Regions from separate parts of the Pseudomonas sp. MBLB4136 genome, predicted to be linked through region 1. Evidence: predicted binding sites of a transcription regulator. Region 1 holds the regulator's gene; each other region holds the start of a gene.
What was found. The regulator sigma-54, encoded in region 1, starts transcription at its own class of promoters, with help from an activator protein. The targets are predictions, from matches to a motif close to ANTGGCATNNANNTTGCTNT.

Region 1 (4,587 bases):
GCAGGGCGCGCTCGGCCAGTTCGGGGAGCAGGCCGGCGGGGAGGTTGTCTATGCAGTAGAAGCCGTTGTCCTCGAGGACATCGAGGGCGGTGCTTTTGCCGGAACCGGAGCGACCGCTGACGATGATCAAGCGCATGGGGAAAAGTCCTAACGGCTGCTTTGAACGTCCACCACGACCTGATACAGGGAGTCGTTGCTTTGCGCCTGGCGCAGGCGTTCGCGCACGTCGCCGCGGTCGAGCATGCTGGCGATCTGGCGCAGCAGTTCCAGGTGCTCGTCGGTCGCGGCCTCGGGCACCAGCAGGACGAACAGCAGGTCGACGGGGGCGCCGTCGATGGCGTCGAAATCCACCGGCGCATCCAGGCGCAGCAGGGCGCTGATCGGCGCATTGCAGCCCGCCAGGCGGCAGTGCGGAATGGCGATGCCGTTGCCGAATCCGGTGGAGCCGAGTTTTTCGCGGGCGATCAGGCTCTCGAAGATGTCCTGCCCGGCCAGGTCGGGCAGCTCGCGCGCCACCAGGTTGGCAATCTGTTCGAGTACGCGTTTCTTACTGCCGCCCGGCACGTTCACCAGGGAACGGCCGGGGGTCAGGATGTTTTCAAGTCGGATCATGGGAGGTGAGCGAGGTCAGCGGGCCATGGCGCCCTGCTGGCGTTCGAGCTGCTTTTCCTTGTGCTTGATGAGTTGTCGGTCGAGTTTGTCGGTGAGCAGGTCGATCGCTGCGTACATGTCGTCATGTTCGGCGTTGGCGACCACTTCGCCGCCGGCTATGTGCAGGGTCGCTTCGATCTTCTGCTTGAGCTTTTCGACCTCCATGGTGACCTGCACATTGGTGATCTTGTCGAAGTGGCGCTCCAATCGATTGAGTTTCTCGTCGATGTAGTCGCGTAGGGCGTCGGTCACATCCAGCTGATGTCCACTGATGTTGACTTGCATACCGCTTTCTCCTTGTTGCCGTGTGTAAGAGACAGGCAGTGCTGCCTGCCGCGGGAACACCTTGGCGTGGAAGACTCGGACCCACCGAACCCGGCATGTCGCTATCCGGCGCGACCGCTCTGGTCGCTGCAGGGAGTATTGCGAGCTGTGCTGCGTTGTGTGTTGACCTGTCTTCCGTTGAGTGCCGCCTTACATCAACCGCTTGCGCTCACTGGAGGGCGCTATACCGAGGGATTCACGGTATTTGGCGACCGTGCGGCGGGCCACTTGAATGCCCTGTGCCTCCAGTAAACCAGCGATCTTGCTGTCACTCAACGGCTTTTTTGCATTTTCCGCGGCCACCAGTTTCTTGATGATCGCGCGGATCGCCGTCGACGAGCACTCGCCGCCCTCGGCGGTGCTGACGTGGCTGGAGAAGAAATACTTCAGCTCGTAGATGCCGCGCGGGGTGTGCATGAATTTCTGCGTGGTGACCCGCGAGATGGTCGATTCATGCATGCCGACCGCTTCGGCAATGTCGTGCAGCACCAGTGGCTTCATCGCCTCGTCGCCGTAGTCGAGGAAGCCGCGTTGGTGCTCGACGATCTGGGTGGCGACCTTCATCAGGGTTTCGTTGCGGCTCTGCAGGCTCTTGATGAACCAGCGCGCCTCCTGCAGCTGATTGCGCATGAAGGTGTTGTCGGCGCTGGAGTCGGCACGTTTGACGAAGCCGGCGTACTGCGGATTGACCCGCAGGCGGGGCATGGCTTCCTGGTTGAGCTCGACCAGCCAGCGTTCGTTGTGCTTGCGCACGATGACGTCCGGCACCACGTACTCCGGCTCGCCGGACTGGATCTGCGAGCCGGGACGCGGATTGAGGCTCTGGATCAGCTCGATGACCTGGCGCAGCTCGTCTTCCTTGAGTTTCATGCGTCGCATCAGCTGGCTGTAGTCGCGGCTGCCGAGCAGGTCGAGGTAGTCGCCGGCCAGGCGTTGGGCTTCGGCCAGCCAGGGTGACTTGGGCGGCAACTGGCGCAGCTGCAGCAGCAAACATTCGCGCAGGTCGCGGGCGGCTATGCCGGCGGGCTCGAACTGCTGGATGCGGTGTAGCACCGCCTCGACCTCGTCGAGCTCGATGTCCAGCTCCGGGTCGAAGGCCTCGACCACTTCCTCCAGGCTCTCTTCCAGGTAGCCCTGTTCGTTGATGCAGTCGATCAGGGTGACGGCGATCAGTCGGTCCTTGTCGGACATCGGCGCCAGATTGAGCTGCCAGAGCAGGTGGCTCTGCAGGCTCTCGCCGCTGGAGGTGCGGGTGGTGAAGTCCCACTCGTCGTCGTCATTGCTCGGCAGGCTGCTGGCGCTGGTCTGATAGACGTCTTCCCAGGCGGTGTCGACCGGCAGCTCGTTGGGGATGCGCTCGTTCCATTCGCCGTCCTCCAGGTTGTCCACCGTCTGCGACGTTTCCTGGTAGCTGGTTTCCTGGTAGGGCTCTTCCTGCTTGCTGGCAGGGGAGGGGTTGTCGGCGCCATCGGCCAGGGGATCGGAGTTGTCGAAGTCGTCGCCGTCTTCCTGGCGCTCGAGCATCGGGTTGGACTCCAAGGCCTCCTGGATCTCCTGTTGCAGATCCAGGGTGGACAGTTGAAGTAGGCGAATGGCCTGTTGCAGCTGCGGGGTCATCGTCAGCTGCTGGCCCATCTTCAGGACTAGCGATGGTTTCATTGCAGACCTTTTATACCGGCGTCTGTGCGCAATCCACTACAGGGCGCCGAAGCGCCGCAAGGAAGCAAATTATATGCCCGCTTCCGAGTGTTTTGCCTAGCATTAGCTGCAGTGCGGTGGAGAAAAGCCGCCGCTAGAGACGGAATTCGTGGCCCAGGTAAACCTCTTTGACCATTTGGTTGGCCAGAATGGCGGCGGCATCGCCTTCGGCGATCAGCTGGCCATCGCTGACGATGTAGGCCGTCTCGCAGATGTCCAGGGTCTCGCGGACGTTGTGATCGGTGATCAGTACGCCGATCCCCTTGGCCTTGAGGTGATGGATGATCTGCTTGATGTCGCCGACCGAGATCGGGTCGACCCCGGCGAAGGGTTCGTCGAGCAGAATGAATTTCGGGGCGGTGGCCAGCGCCCGGGCAATCTCCACGCGCCGCCGTTCGCCGCCGGACAGGCTCATGCCGAGGTTGTCGCGGATGTGGCTGATGTGGAACTCCTGCAGCAGGTTCTCCAGCTCATCCCGGCGTGCCCCGCGATCCAGGTCCTTGCGCGTCTCGAGGACGGCCATGATGTTGTCGGCCACGCTGAGTTTGCGGAAGATCGAGGCCTCCTGGGGCAGGTAGCCGATGCCGGCGCGCGCACGGCCATGCATGGGTTGATGGCTGACGTCGTGGTCGTCGATCAGCACGCGGCCCTGATCGGCACGCACCAGGCCTACGATCATGTAGAAGCAGGTGGTCTTGCCGGCACCGTTGGGGCCGAGCAGGCCGACGATCTGCCCGCTGTCGATGCTCAGGCTGACGTCGCGGACGACCTGGCGACCTTTGTAGCTCTTGGCCAGGTGTTGGGCTTTCAGAGTGGCCATCGCTACTGCGCCTGCTGGTCGGCTGGTTTGTTCTTCGGCTGGATCACCATGTCGATGCGTGGGCGCGGCGTGGACACCTTGGTGCCGGTGGCGCGACCGGCGTTGACGATCTGCCGACGGGTGTCATAGACGATCTTCTCGCCTTCGAAGGTGTTGCCTTCCTGGATCACCTTGGCCTGGTCGATCAGCACGATGCGCTCGCTGGCGGCGAAGTACTGGATGGTCAGGCCGTAGGCCTTGACGACCTGCTTGTCGGCGGCCGGCTTCTGCTCGTAATAGGCGGGCTTGCCGACCGAGGTGAAGATCTCGATGTCGCCCTGGGCATTCTGGGTGATGGTCACCGTGTCGCCGGTGATCTTCAGGGTGCCCTGGGTGATGATGACGTCGCCGCGATAGACGGCCACGCCTTGCCGGTCGTCCAGTTCGGCGCTGTCGGCTTGCACGCGAATGGGCTGATCACGGTCGGATGGCAGCGCCCAGGCGCAGGCGCTTCCGAGCGCGGCGCTCAAACTGAGCAGAAGGGGGAGGGTTTTAACGAACCTCATGCTGGCCTCTTACGTTGGACAGCAGGAGCATCCTGCCGTCATTCAAGTACGCTTTCATTCCTTGTGCCGTGGTCACCCCATTGGCCGCGTCGATTCTAACGGCTTGCTGGGTCTGCGCATATTCCTTCTCCGGGAACAGCGTCAGGCGGCTGGTGGTGAGGATGGTGGGGCGGCCCTTGGCGTCGGTGCGCTCGACGCGCACCTTGTCGATCAGTTCGACTTCCTTGCCTTCGGGCGCCACTTCGCCGCGTGCGCCGCGGATCTTCCACGGGTATTCGCTGCCGCGGTACAGCTGCATGTTCGGCTCGGTCAGAAGCGTGATGTCGCTGGCCTTGACGTGTTCCAGCTTGCTGGCGGTCATCTCGTAGTGCAGCTTGCCGTCGGCCTGGTACTGCACGGTGCTGGCATTGACCACATAGAAGTCGATGGCGTTCTCCGTGCCCACCGCTGCCGGTCTGTCCGAGAAGCTGTTGGGGTTGATGTTCCAGTAACCGACCGCCGCGAGCAGGGCGGCGGCGAGGGTGAACAGAACGGGTGTCAGCAGTTTAC
Region 2 (4,587 bases), 1.2 Mb from region 1:
GGCGAGCCTCAGCGCTGCGGCTCGCCGCGATACTGCAGGGCCTCGGCCAGGTGGCTGCGGGCGATGTGCTCGGCCTGCTCCAGGTCGGCCAGGGTGCGCGCCACCTTGAGCACCCGGTGGGCGGCGCGCAGGGACAGGCCGAGGCGCTCGCAGGCGCCCTCCAGCCAGCGCTGGTCCTCGGTCGCCAAGGCGCAGTGCTGGCGCAGCCCTGCCAGGTCGAGGAAGGCGTTGGCCAGGCCCTGGCGCGCCAACTGTCGTTGCCGCGCCGCGGCGACTCGGGCGGCGGCGCTGGCGGTGTCGATACCGTCGCTGGCCGGCGCCTGCAGGGACGTGGTTTCGCGGGCTACGGTCAGGTGCAGGTCGATGCGGTCGAGCAGCGGGCCGGAGAGCTTGCCGCGGTAGCGGGCGACCTGCTCCGGGGTGCAGCGACAGCGGCCGCTGGGGTCGCCGAGGTAGCCGCAGGGGCAGGGGTTCATCGCCGCCACCAGCTGGAAGCGCGCCGGGAAACGCACCTTGTCGCGGGCCCGGGCGATGACGATCTGCCCGCTTTCCAGGGGCTCGCGCAGCACCTCGAGGACCTTGCGGTCGAACTCGGGCAGTTCGTCGAGAAACAGCACACCCTGATGCGCCAGGGTGATCTCGCCGGGTTGCGGGCGGCTGCCGCCGCCGACCAGGGCCGGCCCGGAGGCGCTGTGGTGGGGCGTGCGGAACGGTCGTTGCGGCCAGGCGTCCAGCGGCGCGTGGCTGGCCACCGAGTGTATCGCCGCCACTTCCAGGGCCTCCTGCTCGTCCAGCGGCGGCAGCAGGCCGGGCAGGCGGCTGGCCAGCAGGGTCTTGCCGGTGCCGGGCGGGCCGCTGAACAGCAGGTTGTGCGATCCGGCGGCGGCCACCAGCAGGGCGCGCTTGGCGGCGGCCTGGCCCTGCACCTCGGCCAGATCCGGATAGGGGCGGGTCTGGCGCAGCAGGCCACGGGACTGGAAGGGCTCGAGGGGCGTCTGGCCGCTGAGGTGGGCGGCCAGCTCCAGCAGGTGCTCGACGGCGATCACCGTCAGTCCCGAGGCCAGGCTGGCTTCCTCGGCATTGGCCCTGGGCACCACCAGGGTGCGGCCGGCGGCGCGGGCCGCCAGGGCGGCGGGCAACACCCCCTGCACCGGGCGCACAGCGCCGGACAGGGCCAGCTCGCCGAGGCACTCGAGCGACTCCAGCGCGGCGCCGGGCAGCTGGCCGCTGGCGGCGAGAATCCCCAGGGCGATGGCCAGGTCGAAGCGCCCGCCGTCCTTCGGCAGGTCGGCGGGGGCCAGGTTCAGGGTGATGCGCCGGGGCGGGAAGTCGAAGGCCGAGTTGAGGATGGCGCTGCGCACGCGATCCTTGCTCTCCTTCACCGCCGTCTCGGGCAGGCCGACCAGCGCCAGGGACGGCAGGCCGTTGGCCAGGTGGGCCTCGACGGTGACCGCGGGCGCCTCGACGCCGACTTGGGCGCGGCTATGGACTATGGCCAGGGACATCGATCACTCCTTGATCGTCTGCCTCGCGGGAGCGCGTTACTCGGCGGGCGGTTGCGGCTCGCTGGCGAGGCGGGCTTCGAGTTCGGCCACCTTGGCCTCCAGCGCCTCCAGGCGGGCGCGGGTACGCGCCAGCACGGTCATCTGGCTGTCGAACTCTTCCCGGCTGACCAGGCCGAGCTTGCTGAAGCCGCTCTGCAGCAGCGCCTTGAACTGGGCTTCGAATTCGCTGCGCGGCAGCGGCGTGTCGCCGTTGAACAGGCGCGAGGCATGGGCGCCGAGGGCGTCGAGCAGGGCTTTGGGTGGCAGCATGACGGGGGTTCCAGTGACAAACGGCGGCAGTGTAGCACGCGCCCCGCAGCTGGGCGCCGGCCACCGGTTAGGTCAGCGCCGCGCACGATTATCGCGCGTCCGGCGCCGGGGGCATGCACCGATATTGTGCGTTTGCCGTGCGGCAAACCCAGGGCGAAAGCCACACGCAGGGGTTAACTGCCTGAAAAAAGGCGTATTTCAATGAACTGGCAAGGTTTCTGCTTATGCCTTATTAACCATGCACCAATGCGGTTTCGGTGCGCCAGTCGAGGCGGTGGAGTGCCTCGACTGCAGCGGTTGACGGAGATTGGTGCCGTAGCGGCCGAGTTAGGGCGGTCGATGCATTACAAAAGCCAGGCACTGCGCATAGACTTGAGCCGGGTTCGTAATTCCTGGGGCAAGTCCACCTTACACGGGAGAAAGTTACATGAAGCTAGTCACTGCCATCATCAAGCCGTTCAAGCTGGACGACGTCCGTGAGTCACTGTCGGAGATCGGCGTGCAGGGCATTACCGTCACCGAGGTCAAGGGCTTCGGTCGGCAGAAGGGTCACACCGAGCTGTACCGCGGCGCCGAATACGTGGTCGATTTCCTGCCGAAGGTGAAGATCGACGTGGCCATCGCCGACGACCAACTGGATCGCGTGATCGAGGCCATCACCAAGGCCGCCAACACCGGCAAGATCGGTGACGGCAAGATTTTCGTGGTCAACCTGGAGCAGGCCATCCGCATCCGTACCGGCGAAACCGATACCGACGCGATCTAAGCGCCCTTCGAACCCCCCAAAGCCCCAGGAGTTAAACCATGACTCTGCGAACATTCGCAGGGCTAGGAGCCCTATTGTCTCTCGTTCCGGGCCTTGCCCTGGCCGACGAGGCAGGCCTGAACGGCGGCGATACAGCCTGGATGCTGGTCGCGACCGTCCTGGTCCTGTTCATGACCATACCCGGTCTGGCGCTGTTCTACGCGGGCATGGTGCGTTCCAAGAACGTGCTGTCGGTGCTCATGCAGTGCTTCGCCATCTGTGCCCTGATCAGCCTGCTGTGGGTGGTCTACGGCTACAGCATGACGTTCGACACCACCGGCATGGAGCAGGGGGTGGTCAACTTCAATTCCTTCGTCGGCGGCCTGTCCAAGGCCTTCCTAACCGGTCTGACCCTCGACAGCCTGGTGGCGGGCGTGCCGGAGAGCGTGTTCATCACCTTCCAGATGACCTTCGCCATCATCACCCCGGCGCTGATGGTCGGTGCCTTCGCCGAGCGTATGAAGTTCTCGGCCATGCTGGTGTTCATGGCGATCTGGTTCACCCTGGTCTACGTGCCCATCGCGCACATGGTTTGGGGCGGTGACGGCGCGCTGATGTGGGATTGGGGCGTGCTGGACTTCGCCGGTGGCACCGTGGTGCACATCAATGCCGGGATCGCCGGCCTGGTGGCCTGCCTGGTGCTGGGCAAGCGCAAGGGCTTCCCGACGACCGCCATGGCGCCGCACAACCTGGGCTACACCCTGATCGGCGCGAGCATGCTGTGGGTCGGCTGGTTCGGCTTCAACGCCGGCTCGGCGGTGGCCGCCAATGGCACCGCGGGCATGGCCATGCTGGTCACCCAGATCGCCACGGCCACGGCGGCCCTGGGCTGGATGTTCGCCGAGTGGATCACCCACCGTAAGCCCAGCGTGCTGGGCATCGCCTCCGGCGCGGTGGCGGGCCTGGTGGCGATCACCCCGGCCTCGGGTACCGCGGGGCCCATGGGCGCCCTGGCGATCGGCCTGGCGTCCGGGGTGATCTGCTTCTTCTGCGCCACCAGCCTGAAACGCAAGCTGGGTTATGACGACTCCCTGGACGTCTTCGGCGTGCATGCGGTCGGCGGCATGGTCGGGGCCGTTCTTACCGGTGCGTTCGCCGCACCGGCCCTGGGGGGCTTCGGCGAGGTGGAAAACATCCCGGCGCAGCTCTGGGTACAGGTCGAGGGCGTGGTCTTCACGGTGGTCTACACCGCGGTGCTGACCTTCCTGATCCTGAAAGTGATTGAGTTGGTAATGGGCCTGCGCGTCAGCGACGAGGAGGAGACGGTCGGTCTCGACCTCGCCCTGCACAACGAGCGTGGCTACAACCTGTAAGCACACGGAGCGCGTCCGTCATCTGGGCGGGCGCCCTAACCGAACGGCGCGATGACGCGTCACGGCAAGAGGTGAATCATGGACAACACGGCATTGACTGCTTTGCAGTACGGTTTCGATACCTTCTATTTTCTGGTCTGCGGCGCCCTGGTGATGTGGATGGCGGCGGGTTTCGCCATGCTCGAGGCGGGGTTGGTGCGGGCCAAGAACACCACCGAGATTCTCACCAAGAACATCTCCCTGTATGCGGTCGCCAGCGTCATGTACCTGCTGATCGGCTACCACATCATGTACTCCAGCCCGGAGGGCGGCATCCTGCCGAGCCTGGGCTTCCTGCTCGGCGCGGAGAATGGCGCCGACGCGGTGCTCGGCGGCGCTGACGATGCGCCTTACTACTCGGCGCGCTCCGACTTCTTCTTCCAGGTGGTGTTCGCCGCCACCTGTATGTCGATCGTTTCCGGTGCGGTGGCCGAGCGCATGAAGCTGTGGGCGTTCCTCGCCTTCGCGGTGGTCATGACCGGCTTTATCTACCCGGTGCAGGGCTTCTGGAAGTGGGGCTCGGGCTTCCTCAACGAGGCCGGTTTCCTCGACTTCGCCGGCTCCGGTGTGGTGCACATGGCCGGTGCCTCTGCCGCCCTGGCCGGGGTCCTGCTGC
Region 3 (4,587 bases), 1.4 Mb from region 1:
GCGGCGGAGATGAACTGATTGCGAATTCAGCCAGGCGGTGCAAAGACCTGGCGGCAGCTTCAGGCTGCCTCGCGGTCGGGGGGGCGATGGCGGATGCTGCCGCCATTCAGCCCTGGGGTCCTATGCCGGACGATAAACGCGCACATTGGCATGCCCCTCGCTCAGCAGGTGGTGGGCATGCAGGCGGCTCATCACCCCCTTGTCGCAATACAGCAGGTACTGGCGGGTCTCATCCAGCTCCTTGAACTTGCTGTTCAGGGCATAGAAGGGCAGCGCCTGCACCTCGATGCCGGGCAGTTCCAGCGGCTCGTCGTCGACGGCGTCGGGGTGGCGGATGTCGATCACCACATGGCCGGCCAGGGCCTCGTCGACTTCCTCGACCTGCACGTCCTTGCCGAGCTCGTCGATCACCTTGTCGATCGGCAGCAGGGTGGCGCGCTCCAGGGCGCGCTCGAGAATCGCCATGTCGAAGTGCGACTCCTCGTAGGCGATGCGCTCGGGCTTGGCCTTGGTGGTCGGGTTGACCGAGATCACCCCACAGTATTCGGGCATGTGCTTGGCGAACTCGGCGGTGCCGATGGCATAGGCGGTGTCGATGATGTCCTGCTTGTGGCTGGCGATCAGCGGGCGCAGCACCAGCTTGTCGGTGGCCGAGTCGATCACTGTGAGGTTCGGCAAGGTCTGGCTGGACACCTGGGAAATCGCCTCGCCGGTGACCAGGGCGTCGATCTGCAGGCGCTCGGCCATGCGCGTGGAGGCGCGCAGCATCATGCGCTTGAGGATCACGCCCATCTGGCTGTTGTCGACCTTGCCGAGGATCTCGGCCAGCACCTCCTCGAACGGCACGCTGATGAACAGTACGCGCTGCGAGCGGCCGAACTTCTGCCACAGGTAATGCGCCACTTCCATCACCCCCAGCTCGTGGGCGCGGCCGCCGAGGTTGAAGAAGCAGAAATGGGTGATAAGGCCGCGACGCATCATCTGGTAGGCGGCGACGGTGGAGTCGAAGCCGCCGGACATCAGCACCAGGGTCTGCTCCAGCGAGCCCAGCGGGTAGCCACCCAGGCCGTTGTGCTGGCGATGGACGATGAACAGGCGCTGGTCACGGATCTCCATGCGCACCTCGACCTCGGGCTTCTTCAGGTCGATGCCGGCGGCGCCGCACTGCTGGCGCAGCTGGCTGCCGACATAGCGCTCGATGTCCATCGAAGTGAACGCGTGCTTGCCGCCGCGCTTGCAGCGCACGGCGAAGACCTTGCCCGGCAGCTGGTCGGCGAAATGGGTCTTGCACTTGTCCAGCACGTCGTCGAAGTCGCCCAGCGGGTACTCGTGGACCTCGAGGAAATGGATCAGCCCCGGGGTGCAGCGCAGGCGCTCGATCATTTCCTGCAGCACCTTCGGCTCGGCGACCGCGGTTTCCACCTCGAGGTTGTCCCACACACCGCTGACCTGCAGCTGCGGATCGAGATCGCGCAGCACGGTACGGATGTTCTTGGCCAGCTGGCGGATGAAATGCTTGCGCACCGGCCGGCTCTTGATGGTGATTTCGGGGAAAACTTTAACGATCAGTTTCATGAAAACAGTGCGTGCCGGGGCAGCCGAAAAACAGGGGCGCGGATTATAGCGGAAATTGTTCAAGCTTTGATCAAAAATCCCACTCACCCGCCGACGCGCACCATTTGTGTGCGAACGGAAAATTAGCCGCTCTATTTTGGTGCGAAAAATACCGCGATCTCGCCGCACAGCCCGCGCCACCCCTGAGTTTCAGCCCTCCAGCCCATTCCGGGGCACTGGCATGCAATTTGCTCCCTTGTGAGGCAGGTTGTCCTGGCCGACTATCGCGCCGGGCTTCATCGAACTATTGAGGGCTCGCATCCGAGCCTTATCCATCTGGAGGACAGCATGTCGAAGTCGATTCAACTGATTAAAGAACACGACGTGAAGTGGGTTGACCTGCGCTTCACCGACACCAAGGGCAAGCAGCACCACGTCACCATGCCGGCTCGCGACGCCCTGGACGAAGACTTCTTCGAGCACGGCAAGATGTTCGACGGCTCCTCCATCCATGGCTGGAAGGGCATCGAAGCCTCCGACATGATCCTGATGCCGGTCGACGAGACCGCCGTCCTGGACCCCTTCACCGAAGAGCCGACCCTGATCCTGGTCTGCGACATCGTCGAGCCGAGCACCATGCAGGGCTACGACCGCGACCCGCGCTCCATCGCCAAGCGCGCCGAGGAATTCCTCAAGACCACCGGCATCGGCGACACCGTGTTCGTCGGCCCGGAGCCTGAGTTCTTCATCTTCGACGAAGTGAAGTTCAAGTCCGACATCTCCGGCTCCATGTTCAAGATCTACTCCGAGCAGGGCTCGTGGATGACCGACCAGGACGTCGAAGGCGGCAACAAGGGCCACCGCCCGGCCGTCAAGGGCGGTTACTTCCCGGTTCCGCCGTGCGACCACGACCACGAAATCCGTACCGCCATGTGCAACGCCATGGAAGAAATGGGCCTGGTCGTCGAAGTGCACCACCACGAAGTGGCCACTGCCGGCCAGAACGAAATCGGCGTGAAGTTCAACACCCTGGTCGCCAAGGCTGACGAAGTTCAGACCCTGAAGTACTGCGTGCACAACGTCGCCGACGCCTACGGCAAGACCGCCACCTTCATGCCGAAGCCGCTGTACGGCGACAACGGCTCGGGCATGCACGTGCACATGTCCATCTCCAAAGATGGCAAGAACACCTTCTCCGGCGAAGGCTATGCCGGCCTGTCCGACACCGCCCTGTACTTCATCGGCGGCATCATCAAGCACGGCAAGGCGCTGAACGGCTTCACCAACCCGTCGACCAACTCCTACAAGCGTCTGGTCCCGGGCTTCGAAGCGCCGGTGATGCTGGCCTACTCGGCACGCAACCGCTCCGCCTCGATCCGCATCCCCTATGTGTCGAGCCCAAAGGCCCGCCGCATCGAGGCGCGCTTCCCGGACCCGGCTGCCAACCCGTACCTGTGCTTCGCCGCCCTGCTGATGGCCGGCCTGGACGGTATCCAGAACAAGATCCACCCTGGCGATGCGGCCGACAAGAACCTGTACGACCTGCCGCCGGAAGAAGGCAAGCTGATCCCGCAGGTGTGCGGCAGCCTGAAGGAAGCCCTGGAAGAGCTGGACAAGGGCCGCGCGTTCCTGACCAAGGGCGGCGTATTCTCCGACGACTTCATCGATGCCTACATCGAGCTGAAGAGCGAAGAAGAGATCAAGGTGCGCACCTTCGTGCACCCGCTGGAATACGACCTGTACTACAGCGTCTAAAACCGCTGCGCGCCGCCCCGGCGGCGTGACGCACAAGGCCCCGCCCGGCTCAGCCGGCGGGGCCTTTTTTTGGGTTCATCGCACTTTCCCGGGGAAGGCGGCCTTGATTTTCAGGAAGAAGTAGTCCGAGTCGCGGAAGCCATAGGCCATGCGCTTGATGACCTTGATGCGGTTGTTCACCCCCTCCAGCACGCTGGTGTGCATCGGGAAGCGGGCACTGGCGAGGATGCCGCGGAGGTAACGCCTGAGGTTCTTGGCGAAGCGCTGCAGCGGCGCCAGGGCACTGTCCCGGACATGCCGTTGCCAGTCCCGCCAACGCTGCCAGCCCTCCCAGACGCTGGGCGCGTACCAGATGTCCTTGAGCGCATCCTTGAGCAGGTAGACGGTGGCCAGTGACTGATTGGCTTGCAGCAGTTCCTGCAACTGCACCGCCTGCTCGCTCTTGAGGTTGGCCCGGTTGCGCAGCAGCAACCAGCGACTGCGCTTGACCACTTGGCGCGCCGGTTTGTCATGCCGCAGCAGGTTGGCCTGGTCCACGCGGATACGGTCGATCACCTCGCGGCCGTAGCGCGCCACCACATGGAACAGGTCGTACACCACCTCGGCCCGCGGGCAATGGCGCTTCACCTCCAGGTCGAAGGCCGTGTTCATGTCCATCGCCACCGCCTCGATCTGCTGGCAGCGCTCGCCGAGCAGTTCGAAGAACGGCCGAATCGCCTCGCGGCTGTTGCCGTGCCCGACCCACAGCACGCGGGTTCGCTCGGCATCCATGATCACCGTGGCGTAGCGATGGCCCTTGTGCAGGGCGAACTCGTCCATCACCAAGCGCCGCACGTCAGCGGGCTCGAAGGCGCCCACTGCGGCTTCCAATCGACGCTTGTCGATGGCTTTAAGGGTGTGCCAGTGCAAGCCGGTCAGGCGACTGACATGGCTTATCGGCAAGAGCTGCAACAGGCCTTCGAGCCAGATCTGCAAGCGCCGGGTCAAGCGTGCGGCCGGCGCCAACCAGTCGATCCGCTCGGTCACGCGTCCACAGGTCAGGCAGTCGACGCGGCGCACGGGTAACTGCAGAACAACACGCCGATCCAGCAGGTCACGGTCACGCACCTGGCGCATGCGCCGTTCGTGGATCAACGGACAGGGCTGGCCACAGCGCCCACACTGGGGTAGCTGGTTGGCCTGGGGCTCCAGCTCAATCAGCAGGGTGTTTTCAGCGGCGGGGCGGCAGGCGACGACCTCGTAGCCTGGCCAGAAAGCGGCAAGATCAATAAGATGCAC
Region 4 (4,587 bases), 1.1 Mb from region 1:
TACGGAGGCCTCCTCGAGCTGCACGACATTGATGCGGTCGAACTCTTTCTTCAGGTTCGGGGTTTCGATGCGTTCCTTCCACGGGTCCTGCTCGAAGGACAGCGCGTATTGCAGGCGGGCATTGAGCGCCTTGCGGTTGTCGGCGTCTTCGAGCACGGCCTTCTTGATGTGCTCCATGCCCACACGCTGCATGTAGTGCACGGTGCGCTCCAGGTAGAAGGCTTCCTCGCGATAGAGCTGGAGGAAGGCGCCGTTGTACTCGCGCACCTCCTCGGCGGTCTTGAGCTTGACGAAGAACTCCGCGACCTCGGTCTTGATGCCGCCGTTGCCGCCGATGTACATCTCGAAACCGGAGTCCACGCCGATGATGCCGACGTCCTTGATGCCGGCCTCGGCGCAGTTGCGCGGGCAGCCGGAGACGGCCAGCTTGACCTTGTGCGGCGACCACATGTTGAACAGGTCGTGCTCCAGGTCGATGCCCAGCTGGGTCGAGTTCTGTGTGCCGAAGCGGCAGAACTCGCTGCCCACGCAGGTCTTCACGGTGCGGATGGACTTGCCGTAGGCGTGGCCGGAAGGCATGTCCAGCTCCTTCCACACCGCCGGCAGGTCGTCCTTCTTGATGCCCAGGAGGTCGATGCGCTGGCCACCGGTGACCTTGACCATGGGCACGTTGTACTTGTCGGCCACATCGGCGATGCGGCGCAGCTCGGAGGGGTTGGTCACCCCGCCCCACATGCGCGGCACCACCGAGTAGGTGCCGTCCTTCTGGATGTTGGCGTGGGCGCGCTCGTTGATCAGGCGCGACTGCGGGTCGTCCTTGGCCTCGCCCGGCCAGGTGGAGATCAGGTAGTAGTTCAGCGCCGGGCGGCAGGTGGCGCAGCCGTTGGGCGTGCTCCAGTTCATGAAGGCCATGGCCTGGCTGAGGCTGGTCAGGTGCTGCTCGCGGATGGCCTTGCGGATCTGCCCATGGTTGAGCTCGCTGCAGCCGCAGATGGCCTTCTCGCTCTTGGGTTTGACGTCGGCGGCGCCGCCGACCGTGCTGATCAGGATCTGCTCGACCAATCCGGCGCAGGAGCCGCAGGAACTGGCGGCCTTGGTGTGCTTCTTGACCTCGTCAACCGAGAACAGGCCGTTCTCCTGGATGGCCTTGACGATAGTGCCCTTGCACACGCCGTTACAGCCGCACACCTCCATGCTGTCGGGCATGTTGGCGGTCTTGTCGGCGCCCTGGTGGCCGACGTCGCCGATGGCGTTCTCGCCGAACATCAGGTGGTCGCGGATCTCGCTGACGTTGTGGTTCTCGCGGATCTGGCGGAAGTACCAGCCGCCGTCGGCGGTGTCGCCGTACAGGCAGGCGCCGACCAGCACGTCGTCCTTGATCACCAGTTTCTTGTACACGCCGCCGATGGGGTCGGACAGGGTGATGGTTTCAGTCCCCTCGGCGCCCATGAATTCGCCGGCGGAGAACAGGTCGATGCCGGTGACCTTGAGCTTGGTCGAGGTCACCGAGCCCTGGTAGCGGGAGAAGCCGAGCTGGGCCAGGTGGTTGGCGCAGACCTTGGCCTGCTCGAACAGCGGCGCCACCAGGCCGTAGGCGATGCCGCGATGGCTGGCGCATTCGCCGATGGCGTAGACCCGCGGGTCGAAGGTCTGCATGGTGTCGTTGACCAGGATGCCGCGATTGCAGGCGATCCCGGCCTGCTCCGCCAGTTCGGTGTTGGGACGGATGCCGGCGGCCATCACCACCAGGTCGGCGGGGATCACCTCGCCATCCTTGAACTTCACCGCGCAGACCCGGCCTTCGCCGTTGTCCAGCAGCTCGGCGGTGTGCTTGGGCAGGAGGAACTTCAGGCCGCGGTCCTCCAGGGACTTCTGCAGCAGGTCGCCGGCGGTGCGGTCGAGCTGGCGCTCCAGCAGCCAGTCGCCGATATGCACTACGGTGACGTCCATGCCGCGCAGCTTGAGGCCATTGGCCGCTTCCAGGCCGAGCAGGCCACCGCCGATCACCACCGCGTGCTTATGGGTCTTGGCGGTGTCCATCATGGTCTGGGTGTCGGCGATGTCGCGGTAGCCGATCACCCCGTCCAGGTCCTTGCCGGGAATCGGCAGGATGAAGGGGTTGGAGCCGGTGGCGATGAGCAGGCGGTCATACTCGGCTTCGCTGCCGTCGTCGGCGATCACCTTGCGCGCCTTGCGGTCGATCTCCAGCACCTTGCGCCCCAGGCGCAGGTCGATGCCGTTGTCGGCGTACCAGGCGAGGTCGTTGAGGACGATCTCCTCGAAGGTCTGTTCGCCGGCCAGCACCGGCGAGAGCAGGATGCGGTTGTAGTTCGGATGCGGTTCGGCACCAAACACGGTGATCTCATAGAGGTCGGGGGCGAGCTTGAGCAGCTCTTCGAGGGTACGGACTCCGGCCATGCCGTTGCCGATCATCACCAACTTGAGTTTTTTCATGGTTCCTCACCGTCACGCAAAACCGGAAAACAAAAAAAGGCGTCCCGCTAGTCACCTAGCGAGGACGCCTTTGTCCTGGTCCCGTTCTCTCGGGAAGCGCGACCTTCCACGTTGAAGGTCGCGCTTTTTTGATTTGTATGAGTGCTTTAGCAGGCTCTGTGCCAACTTTGCCGAATGCTCGGTTACCGGGGGCTGCAGCGCTTTCTGCTCATGTCCGGGGCGGCTCCGGGAGGCTGCCGGCGCACCTGTTTAAGGCGAGTTGCGCCCTTATGGTGCATCGTCACGGCGTGGCGCCTAGCTCAGCAGCAGGACCAGCAGGGCCAGGTTGAGCAGCAGGGAAACCAGCGCCACCGTGCGCCAGACCAGCAGCGGCTCACGCTCCAGCAGCGGCCTGGGCCGGCTGCTGAGGGCCTGGCGCTCACCCTGTTCCAGGGCCAGCAGCCATTCCTCGGCGGTTTCATAGCGCTGCTGCGGGTCGGCGCTGACTGCGCGAGTCAGGCTCTCGTCCAGCCAGCTCGGCAGGTCGGGGCGATAGCGGCTGGCCGGCGTCGGCGTGCTGAAGCGCGGATGCTGGAAGGCCTCGATCTCGCCGTAGGGGTAGTGGCCGGTGAGCAGGTGGTAGAGGGTCACGCCGGCGGCGTAGAGGTCCTGACCGGGGTTGGGCGGGCTGCCGCCGAAGCATTCCGGAGCGATATAGCTGGGCGTGCCAGGCAGGCTGCCGGCCTCGTCCCGCGACAGCCCGGGGCAGTAGGCCAGGCCGAAATCCACCAGGCGCAGTTCGCCGTCATCGCCCCACAGCAGGTTCTCCGGCTTGATGTCGCGATGCAGGATATTGCGCCGGTGCAGCATGCCCACGGCCTTGAGCAGGCGCGGGGCGATGTCCAGCCACTCCGGCAGCGGCAGCGGGCCGGACAGGCGCAGGTGCTCGGCGAGGGTCTGTCCGGCGTACTCGCGTTGCAGGTAGTACAGGTGTTGGCGCTGTGGCAGCGGATGCACCTCGGCGAAGTGGCGGCCGGCCACGCGGCGCAGGAACCACTCCTCGAGCAGCAGCGCCGGCCCGGCCTGGGGCTCGTCGGCACGGGAGGGCGGCAGGGTCTTGAGCAGCCAGCGCCGCGCCTGGGCATCGCGCACCCGGTAGACCAGCGACTGGCGCGACTCGGCGAGCAGGCGGTCGACCTGCCAGCCCTCGAACGTCTGACCTTCGCGTAGCCGCGGCGGCAGTGGCCAGGCCGCGAGCTGCGCCAGGGTATCGGCCAGGTCGGTCTGCGGCAGACCCTCGACCCGCACCAGCAGGGCGCTGGCATTGTCCTGGCTGCCGGCCAGGTGGGCGGCGCTGACCAGTGCCCGCGAGGCCGCGGCGGGGTCTGGTTCGTCGTGCAGGATGCGCTGGATGCCCAGGTCGCCGAGCACCGCCCAGACCCCGTCGCTGACCAGCAGGAAGCTCTCGCCCGCGCGCAGCTCGCCGTCCAGGTAGTCCACCACCAGGTGCTGGTCCAGGCCCAGGGCGCGCTTGAGCACATGCTGCATGCCCGGCTGTTCCCACACATGGTCCTCACTGAGGCGTTCGAGCTGGCCGGCGTGCCAGCGATAGGCACGGCAGTCGCCGACATGCGCCAGGGTGAAGCGCCGGCCGCGCAGGACCAGGGCGGTGAGGGTGGTGAGCAGCGGCTGGCCGCCGCCATTGGCCTGCAGCCAGCGATTGTGGGCCACCAGCAGGCGGTCCAGCGACTGCGCCACCGCCCAGGTCTCCGGGGTGGCGTAGTAGTCCAGGGCCAGGGCCTGCAGGGTCGCGCGGGCGGCCAGGCCGCCATCGGCGCATTGGCTGACGCCATCGGCCAGGGCGAACAGGTAGCCCTTGCTCGCCGCCAGGGCCGGTGCCGGCGTCACCACGCGCAGGGCGTCCTGGTTCTCTTGTCGAGGGCCGGTGGCCGTGGCGTCGCCGAAGCTCAGTTGCAGGGCCATCATGGCTGTCCTGTAAGGGGAGGGCTGAGGCAAAGGCGAGACTGGGGCATGGCTGCGAGGGGCGGCCGTCGCCGGCTTTCCCCCTGTCCTGACCAGTGCATTGCCACCCTGCCGGGCAGCCCCGCCTTTGCCTCAGCCCTCCGTTTTGCCGGTAGGCTGAAAGCCTAGGGT

Region 2: a site for sigma-54 is predicted at 2,020-2,039, ahead of glnK (P-II family nitrogen regulator). Genes of this name have one in related genera too.
Region 3: a site for sigma-54 is predicted at 1,790-1,809, ahead of glnA (glutamate--ammonia ligase). Genes of this name have one in related genera too.
Region 4: a site for sigma-54 is predicted at 2,601-2,620, ahead of nirB (nitrite reductase large subunit NirB). Genes of this name have one in related genera too.

The regions. Positions count from the first base shown of each region.
Region 1 covers NZ_CP196713.1:3,734,618-3,739,204, reverse strand. Annotated here, with positions in the region: gene rapZ (RNase adapter RapZ) at 1-136, opposite strand, end outside; gene ptsN (PTS IIA-like nitrogen regulatory protein PtsN) at 148-612, opposite strand; gene hpf (ribosome hibernation-promoting factor, HPF/YfiA family) at 628-936, opposite strand; gene ACSX1D_RS17020 (RNA polymerase factor sigma-54) at 1,126-2,634, opposite strand; gene lptB (LPS export ABC transporter ATP-binding protein) at 2,768-3,493, opposite strand; gene lptA (lipopolysaccharide transport periplasmic protein LptA) at 3,496-4,038, opposite strand; gene lptC (LPS export ABC transporter periplasmic protein LptC) at 4,025-4,587, opposite strand, start outside.
Region 2 covers NZ_CP196713.1:94,132-98,718, forward strand. Annotated here, with positions in the region: gene ACSX1D_RS00435 (YifB family Mg chelatase-like AAA ATPase) at 9-1,505, opposite strand; gene ACSX1D_RS00440 (accessory factor UbiK family protein) at 1,542-1,814, opposite strand; gene glnK (P-II family nitrogen regulator) at 2,242-2,580, shown strand; gene ACSX1D_RS00450 (ammonium transporter) at 2,619-3,932, shown strand; gene ACSX1D_RS00455 (ammonium transporter) at 4,011-4,587, shown strand, end outside.
Region 3 covers NZ_CP196713.1:287,411-291,997, reverse strand. Annotated here, with positions in the region: gene thiI (tRNA uracil 4-sulfurtransferase ThiI) at 121-1,575, opposite strand; gene glnA (glutamate--ammonia ligase) at 1,903-3,309, shown strand; gene ACSX1D_RS01360 (ISL3 family transposase) at 3,385-4,587, opposite strand.
Region 4 covers NZ_CP196713.1:2,681,237-2,685,823, reverse strand. Annotated here, with positions in the region: gene nirB (nitrite reductase large subunit NirB) at 1-2,454, opposite strand, end outside; gene nirD (nitrite reductase small subunit NirD) at 1-1, opposite strand, end outside; gene ACSX1D_RS12215 (protein kinase domain-containing protein) at 2,749-4,416, opposite strand.